One region of the Variovorax sp. P4_D9 genome, then DNA from elsewhere that is predicted to be linked to it. Evidence: riboswitches for the same ligand, from Rfam matches in the RefSeq annotation. Region 1 holds a riboswitch; the other holds the start of a gene.

Region 1 (3,936 bases):
CTGGGGGCCGAACTGCCCGAGATCACCGACTGGACCGGCACCGTGGGCGTCGGCGTGGCCGCCAACAACGCCGAGTATTTCGATGAGCCTGCGCTCAGCGTGATGTTGTGCGAACTGCCGAGCGACCAGTACCGGGTGTTCTCCGGCGTGGCGCCGCTGGCCGGCTCGGAGATGAGCGGCTTCGCGGCCCATACCGCCCTGGTGCACGCCGACCCGCGCACGCCCGAGCTCGGCGAGCTGATCGCCGAGATGGCGGAGCGCACCGATACCGGCTACCTGTTCGGCGGGCTGTCTTCGGGCCGCGTCGGCTCGCTGCAATTCGCGATCGGCGGCAACGGCAACATCCGGGGCCATGGCGCGGTCGGTGGCGTGTTCTCGGGCGGCCTGTCCGGCGTGGTCTTCGGCGACCGCGTGCGGCTGGTTTCGCGCGTGACCCAGGGCTGCCAGCCGGTGTCGCGCGAACGCGAGATCACCGAGGCCGACGGCAACCTGTTGCTGGAGCTCGATGGCGAGCCCGCGCTTGACGTGCTGCTGGCCGACCTGCGGGTCTCGCTCGATGCGCCCGAGCAGGCAATCGAGGCGGTGCGCGCCACACTGGTCGGCCTGGCCGAGGCCGGCAGCGACGGCGTCCGGCGCACCGGTGACCTGGGCGCCGACGTGCGGGTGCGCCACATCATCGGCCTCGATCCGACGCGTCGCGGCGTGGCGATCGCCGATGTGGCCGCGGCCGGCATGCGCATGAGCTTCTGCCGGCGGAATGCGCAGGCCGCGCGCGCCGACCTGATGCGCGTCTGCGCCGAGATCCGCGAGGAGCTGGAGCCGCAGGAGCAGACGCTGGCGACCGCGCGCGAGATCGCGGCCGGCGAGGCCGAAGCCGCACCGCACCCGGCGCGCCGCATCGCGGGCGCGATCTACGTGAGTTGCTCGGGGCGCGGCGGGCCGCACTTCGGCGCCCCGGGCGCCGAGCTGCAGATCGTGCGCCATGCGCTCGGCGACGTCCCGCTGGTCGGCTTCTTCGCCGCCGGCGAGATCGCCCGCAATCACCTCTACGGCTATACGGGCGTGCTGACCGTCTTCGCCAGCGCCGACTGAGGACCGCGGCGCAACCCGGTAAAGGCGAAGTCGAGCTCCGGCGCCAGCCCGCTGACGATCCGCGCGATCGACTTGCCGGAACCGCAGGCGTGGGTCCAGCCCAGCGTGCCATGGCCGGTGTTCAGGAACATGTTGGGCAGCCGGGTGGCCCCGATCAGCGGCACGTTGCTCGGCGTCGCCGGCCGCAGCCCGGTCCAGAACTGGGCCGCAGAGGCGTCGCCGGCGCCCGGGAACAGTTCCTCCACGCGCCGCACGATCGCCTCGCAGCGCACCCGGTTCAGGTCGCGGTCGTAGCCGTTGAGCTCGGCGGTGCCGGCGATGCGCAGGCGGTCGCCCGCGGCCGAGGTGTAGCGCGAGAACACCAGCTTGAACTCATCGTCGGTCAACGAGACTTGGTGCGCCTTGGCGGCGTCCTTGACCGGCATCGTCACCGAATAGCCCTTGGCCGGATAGATCGGCAGCCGGATGCCCAGCGGGGCGGCAAGGAGCGGGCTCAGCGAGCCCATAGCGAGCACGTAGGCGTCGCCGCGAATCCGCTGGAAGCGGCCTTCGTCGTCGGTCGCCTCGACGTGGTCGATTCGGCCGCCGGCTTCGCGCAGCGCGGTCACGGTATGGCTCATGAGGAAGCGCACGCCGGCCACCTCGGCCAGCCGGGCCAGCTCGCGCGCGAAGCGGTTGGCATCGCCTGATTCATCCTCGGCCGTGTAGGTCGCGCCGGCCAGCTTCGGCCGGATGTGCGAGAGCGCGGGCTCGAGCCGCACCGCCTCGTCGGCCGAGATCACCTGCCGGTCGCAGCCCAGCGCGCGCATCTGTTCGGCCGGCGCCAGCGCGGCGTCGAACTCCTTCTGCGTCGTATAGAAGTGCAGGATGCCCTGCGTGCGCTGGTCGTAGTCGATCCCTGTGTCGCGGCGCAGCTGCTGCAGCGTGTCGCGGCTGTAGCTGCCCAGGCGCACGATCTGCTCGATGTTGTGGCGGGTGCGGACCGGCGTGCACTCGCGCAGGAACTGCAGGCCCCAGAGCCACTGGCGCATGTCGGCGCGGATGCGGAACAGCAGGGGCGCATCTTCCTTGCCGAGCCATTGCAGCACCTTGAGCGGCGCCCCCGGGTTGGCCCAGGGCTCGGCATGGCTGACCGAGATCTGGCCGCCGTTGGCAAAGCTGGTTTCCGCCGCCGGCGTGGCCTGGCGGTCGATCACGGTCACTTCGTGGCCGAGTTGCTGGAGGTAGTAAGCCGAAGTCACGCCGAGCAGGCCGGCGCCAAGAACGATCACGCGCATATCGAGAACCCTTGAAGGTTGCAGCGCTCGAACGCGGCGGAGACGGAATGCTGTCGACAACGAAAGCAACCGGACCGTGCGTCCAAGTTGCCGCTCCCCCTGTCCTCGGTACCTGAGAGATTCACCCGCTGCGCCCGCAGCGGGTTTGCTCCTTCGGTGCATCACGCGCGGCGTAATGGCTCTCCAGACGGCTCTGACTGTGAACTGCAGTACGAGCCCATCGCGTGGGCCGACCTGAGCGTTTATGGGAGTTTGCGCCTTCGGTGGGGCCCGTGGGCCCGCTCTCCTGCAGTGGGCGGATTGTAGCGCTCAGGGGCGCCTGAAGGCGAAGTCGAGCTCGGGCCGGAGGCCGCTGACGATGCGGGCGATCGACTTGCCCGCGCCGCAGGCATGGACCCAGCTTCGGGTGCCGGGTGCGGTGTTCAGGAACAGGTTGGGGAGCCGGGTCTTGCCGATTATCGGCAGCCGGGTGGTGCTGGCTGCGTGCATGGCGGTATCGAAGCTGGCCCGGGTGGCGTCGGCGACGCCGGGCAGCAGCATCTCGGTGCGGCGCACGATCGCCCGGAAGCGGTCCGAGTCGGGCTCGGCCTCTTCGTCGAGCCCGGCCCGCACGACGGCCTGGATCCGCAGCTGGTCGCCGGCCGGCGTCTCGATCCGCGAGATGCGCAGCTTGCCCTGGCGGTCGCACAAGGGCATGCGCGGCGTCAGCGAAGGGTTCAGGATCGGCATCGTGACGATGTATTCGCGCATGAAGCGCAGCGGCATGTCGATGCCCAGGTCTTCGGCGTGCGGCACGCTCGATGCGCCCAGCGCCAGCACGTAGGCTTGGCCTCTCAGGGTGGTCGGCCGGCCGGCGGCATCGAGCAATTCGACATGGTCGATGCGGCCGCCCCGTTCCTTCAGCGAGACCACGGTGTGGCGGGTCATGAAGCGCACGCCGGCGGCGCGGCACAGGAACACCAGGCTGGCGGCGAATTGCGCCGGATCGCGGCCGGGGTCCTCCTGCGCGTAGGTCGCGCCGGCCAGCCTGCCGCGCATTGCCTTCAGCGCCGGCTCCAGGTCGATGGCTTCGTCGGCCGACAGCAGCCGTTCCTCGCAGCCGAGCCCGGACCAGTGCGTGGCGCCGGCCATCCGGACCCGGAAGGCCTCGGGATCGGTGTAGATATTCATCATGCCGGCCGAGCGCGAGCCGCCCTGGGGCACACCGGCTTCGTCGCGCAAGGCGCGCGCGCTCTTGCGGCTGTACGCGGCCAGGCGCACGAGTTGATCGAGGGGGTCGCGCTTGGCCGGCGTGCCGACCGCCCGGTCCATCAGCCTGGCAAGGCCGCGACGGATGCCCTTGCACAGCCTGGACACCTTCTTGCCGCGCCGCGGCGATGCGGCATGCGCTGAAGGCGGCTGTGCGGCGGTCGCCAGGCCGCGTGCCTTGGCCGCCGGCGTCGCATGGCGGTCGACCACGATCACTTCGTGTCCGAGTTGTTGAAGATAGTAGGCCGAGGTCACTCCGAGCAAGCCGGCGCCAAGTACAACCACGCGCATGTCCGTATCCTTTTGGGAGGGCATGAAC
Region 2 (4,871 bases), on a different contig from region 1:
TGCAATTCGATTCGCTCGCCCCTCTCGCTGCAACGACCATGCCAAGGCTCTGCTGGCCACGGCAGGCCGCTTCAAGTCATTGTTTTCTTTACGAATTGACGCAACTGCGCAATGGCGGCTGCCAATGCGCCAGTCGCGTCGGACGTTCGGTTTCCGAACGGGGGCGGACGGCAGGCGAGCGTGGTCAGCGCACTGAGGGTAGCCATTTGCGCGAAAGCTCAGGTACCTGACATGACCTCGTACTGCGCCATGTTCTCGATCGCCCGCACCAGTGCCGAATGGTCGGACTGACCATGGCCCAGCGCCACGCAGGATTGCATCAGCTGCGCCGCGTTGGCGGTCTGCGGCAGCGACATGCCCAGCGCCTTGGCGCCCTGAAGCGCCAGATTCAGGTCCTTCTGGTGCAAGGCGATCCGGAAACCCGGGTCAAACGTGCGCTTGATCATCCGCTCGCCGTGCACTTCCAAGATTCGAGAAGCGGCAAAGCCTCCCATCAGCGCCTTGCGCACCTTGGCGGGGTCGGCACTCGCCTTTGCCGCAAAGAGCAGGCCCTCGCCCACAGCCGCGATGTTCAATGCCACGATGATCTGGTTGGCGACCTTGCAGACTTGCCCGTCGCCGGCAGCGCCGACCAGGGTGATGTTCTTTCCCATCAGTTCGAACAAGGGCTTGATGTGTTCGAAAGCTTGCGGCTCGCCGCCGACCATGATGGTCAGGCTGGCGGCTTTGGCGCCCACTTCGCCGCCAGACACCGGCGCATCGAGATAGTCGCAGCCCAGGGCTTGTATCCGCTTGGCGAACCCGCGGGTGGCGATCGGATCGATCGAACTCATGTCGACAACGGTCTTGCCCTTGGTCAGGTCCGAAGCGACGCCGTACTCGCCAAACAGGACCTTTTCGACGTCGGGCGTGTCCGGCACCATGATGAAGATGATGTCGGCCCGCTCGGCCACGCCGCCCGCGGTGGTGCAGATCGTGGCGCCGGCATCGGCCAGTTCCTGGGGCACTCGGCCACGCGTGTTGACGAACAGCAGGTGGCCCGCTTTGAGAAGATGCCCCGCCATCGGTGTGCCCATGATGCCGAGGCCGATGAAGCCGAGCTTGAGTGGTGGTTTGTTCAATTGGTTTCCTTGGCTCTATTTCATCCAGCCGAAACTTTGGGCTGTGCTGGTGCGCGGCTTGTATTCGCAGCCGATAGTGCCGGTGTAGCCCAGCGCGTCGATATGCCCGAGCAGCCAGTGGTAGTTGATCTCGCCCGTGCCGGGCTCGTTGCGGCCGGGGTTGTCGGCCAACTGGATGTGGCCTATGCGGTCCAGGTGGCTGCGCAGCGTCGCGCCCAACTCGCCTTCCACCCGCTGCGCATGGTAAATGTCGTATTGCACAAAAAGGTTGTCTGAACCCACCTCGTCGAGGATGGCCAAGGCCTGGTCCGTACGGGTCAGGAAGAAGCCGGGAATGTCGAACGGGTTGATCGGCTCGATCAAGAGCCGGATGCCGGCACGCTTCAACGCTTCGGCAGCGTGACGGAGGTTGCCGACGAAGGTGGTGTGCGCGTGTTCGCGCTCCACGCCGGCAGGTACCTTGCCGGCCAGGCAGTTGACTTGCGGACAGCCGAGCGCGGTCGCGTACTCGATGCACTGGACAACGCCCTCGCGGAATTCGCCCACGCGCTCGGGTTGGCAAGCGATGCCGCGATCACCGGCTTCCCAGTCGCCGGCGGGCAGGTTGTGCACCACCTGCTTCAAGCCGTTCTCCCGCAGCGCTCTTGCGAGTTCGTCCTTGGGATAGGCATAGGGGAAAAGGTATTCAACGGCTTCGAAGCCGGCCGTGCGCGCGGCGGTGAAGCGGTCCATGAAAGGCAACTCCGTGAAGAGCATGCTGAGGTTGGCGGCGAATCGGGGCATGGTGACTCTCTAGTTGGTTGATGCAGTCGCGACCCCATTGCGGTGGGCGGCTGCGACAGGACGGACCGCCTGGATGGCAGCCCGCCCCACTGTCCTTTTGCCTGAGAGATTCGCCACCCTCGGGGGCAGCTTGCACCTTCGGCGGACGAAGACCCGATGTCCGCGGCACTCTCCAGTTGATCATGGTTTCCAGTCTTTGGGCCTGAGCGTTCTCGGGGTGATGCGCCTTCGGCAGCTCGMCACAGGTACTGTCCGAGCTACTCCTGGAAGCCCTGAAGTTAGCACGCGGCAAGGCCGCGAGTCGTAAGCGCAACTGAATGATGAATGTAGGTTCGGCTAGTTTTTGTTTTGGATGCGGTGCCCTATCGTGCAGCTTCTGCATGTCGCAGATTCGAGCCGCACTTCGCGGATGTTTCGCCCGAAGGAATCCAGATGAGTATTCGATCTTTCCGAATAGCCGGCATCTTCGCCTTGGGCATGCTGGCCGCGTCGTACGGTGCCGCGCAGGACACCGGCGCGAGGAGCGGGAGCCTGGTCGTCGCCGAGGACGTCGTGCCGCAGACTTTCGATCCCACGCAGTCCTCGCAGATTCGCACTTGGTACATGTGGCAGTTGGTGTACGAAGGCCTGGTGCGAGCCGACGTGTCCGGCAAGATCGCGCCGGTGCTGGCCAGCAAATGGTCGGTCGATGCGGCGCAGACAAGCTATGAATTCACGCTGCGCGACGGCGTGAAGTTCTCCGATGGCACACTAGTGTCTGTCGACGACGTGGTGTTCTCCTTCCAGCGCCTGAACGAGCGCGGCCTGCCCTATGCCAAGGACCGGTTCAAGTCGCTCGACTCGGTCATCAGGCTCGACGACCGGCGCGTCCGCTTCAAACTCAAGCAGCCGGACGCTGGATTCCTGCTCAACCTCGGCAGCCCGTTCGTGGTCGGCTCGGCGATCCTGAGCCAGAAGTGGGCACAGACGCACGATCCCAGGCGCGAGATGATGGGCACGGGCCCGTTCAAGATGGTTGCGTACACGCCCAACACCCAGCTGGTGCTCAAGCGCAACGACGACTACTGGAACAAGGAGGGCACCGCCAAGGTGTCCGACCTCACGATCCGCTACATGCCCGAGCAATCGGCGCAGATCGCCGCGCTCAAATCCGGCCAAATCGACCTGATGTTTCCGAGCGCCGAGGGCAACCTGCAGCTCAAGGGCGACGCCGCGATCACCGTGGTGGGCGTGCCTTCCACGAATACCGTGCGGCTGAACGTCAACAGCGGGCGCCCGCCGTTCAACAATCCCGACGTGCGCCGCGCCATTTCGCTGGCAATGAACCGTCCGGCGATCGTGCAAGCCGCTTTCCTTGGCGAGGCCGTGCCCAGCGCCCAGATGCCGCCGGCGTACACCTGGGTGCCGAAGATCGACGCCCTAAAGTACTACAAGCACGACGTGGCGCAGGCCAAGGCTCTGCTGGCAAAGGCCGGCCATCCCAAGGGCATCGACATCACATTGAACCACCTCACCGGCTGGGGAAGCTACCTGGATCGTTTCGCGGAATTGCTCAAGAGCCAGCTGGCCGAGGCCGACATCCGCGTCACCATCCAGGCCAACCCGAACGCCGTGTGGCTGGACAAGCAGAACAAGGCCGACTACGACATCATGGACAACGAATACGCCTTCCAGGCCGACCCGCTGTTCTACCTGATGCCGCGCCCCGGCCGGCAGGGCCCCACCCCGACCGAACTCGACGCCCTGATCACCAAGGCGCAAAGCGGGCCCTCCGAGGAATACACGGCGCAATTGGCCAAGGTGGCGGTGATGGAAGACGACCTGGCCTTCCCGGACATCGCCATCGTCGCTCGCAACGCCTCCGTGGCATATGGCCCCAAGGTCAAGTCGGCCAAGCCCGATCCCACCCTGTCGCGCACCTTCCTGGGTGGCGTCACGTTGAAATGAAATGACGCACCCGGTCCTCAAGGTCAGGGGTCTGACCACACGCTTTCGTACTGGCTACGGGACGGTGACCGCTGTTGACGGCGTGTCCTTCACCGTCGGCCGTGGCGAGACGCTGGGGCTAGTCGGCGAGTCGGGCTCCGGCAAGAGCGTCACCGCCATGTCGGTGCTACGGCTGGTGGTGCCGCCGGGTCGAATCGAGGCCGGCTCCATCGAGCTGAACGGCGTCGACTTGCTGTCGCTGGACGAAGAGCAAATGCGCCAGCAGCGCGGAACACGGGCCGGGCTCGTATTCCAGAACCCCATGACCGCGCTGAACCCTGTGTTCACCGTCGGCTGGCAGATGGGCGAGGTGCTGAAGGCGCACGGCCGCGATGATGCCGGTGCGTCGGCCGTGCACCAGGCGCTGGCCGCGGTCGGCATGCCCGATCCGCCGCGGCAGGCTTCTTCCTATCCCCACCAGATGTCCGGCGGCATGCGTCAGCGCGTCGTGATCGCGATGGGCATGCTCAACAACCCGCAGTTGCTGATCGCCGACGAGCCCACCACGGCGCTGGACGTGACCATCCAGGCCCAGGTGCTGGACCTGATGAAGAAGCTGACACGGGACCACGGCACCGCGCTGCTGCTGATCACGCACAACATGGGCGTGATTGCCAAGATGTGCGACCGCGTCGCCGTGATGTATGCCGGCGAGATCGTCGAGGAGGCGCCCGTCGAGCAGCTATTCGCCAATTCGCGCCATCCGTACACGCGCGGCCTGCTGCGATCCATTCCGCGCATCGATCAGTCGCGCGGCCAGATTCCGACGCTGCCAGGTGCTCCGCCCGACATGAGCGCAGCGCCGGCGGGCTGCCGCTTTCGCGACCGCTGTTCATCCGCGCAGGAGCGATGCAAGAACCATCCCGACCTGCTCACGGTCGCGCCCGGCCATTCCACGCGCTGCTGGGTCGCGCAGGACGGCACCTCGCTGGCCGACCCGCCCGCGCCCCGTCAGGAGCCCGCCCATGCCTTCTGAAAAAG

Evidence for each region. A riboswitch is a leader RNA that binds a small molecule or an ion and turns the genes downstream of it on or off. The one in region 1 is predicted to bind glycine.
Region 2: it holds a riboswitch for glycine, as region 1 does, so the genes downstream of both, hyi (hydroxypyruvate isomerase) here and AC1DY5_RS15180 (D-amino acid dehydrogenase) in region 1, are expected to answer to the same signal.

The regions. Positions count from the first base shown of each region.
Region 1 is NZ_JBFUIU010000117.1:338-4,273, forward strand. It holds gene AC1DY5_RS15175 (FIST signal transduction protein) at 1-1,092, shown strand, start outside; gene AC1DY5_RS15180 (D-amino acid dehydrogenase) at 1,053-2,369, opposite strand; glycine riboswitch at 2,459-2,566, opposite strand; glycine riboswitch at 2,567-2,668, opposite strand; gene AC1DY5_RS15185 (FAD-dependent oxidoreductase) at 2,679-3,908, opposite strand.
Region 2 is NZ_JBFUIU010000048.1:19,267-24,137, reverse strand. It holds gene AC1DY5_RS08060 (2-hydroxy-3-oxopropionate reductase) at 219-1,121, opposite strand; gene hyi (hydroxypyruvate isomerase) at 1,137-1,904, opposite strand; glycine riboswitch at 1,984-2,090, opposite strand; glycine riboswitch at 2,092-2,173, opposite strand; gene AC1DY5_RS08050 (ABC transporter substrate-binding protein) at 2,337-3,851, shown strand; gene AC1DY5_RS08045 (ABC transporter ATP-binding protein) at 3,853-4,866, shown strand; gene AC1DY5_RS08040 (ABC transporter ATP-binding protein) at 4,856-4,871, shown strand, end outside.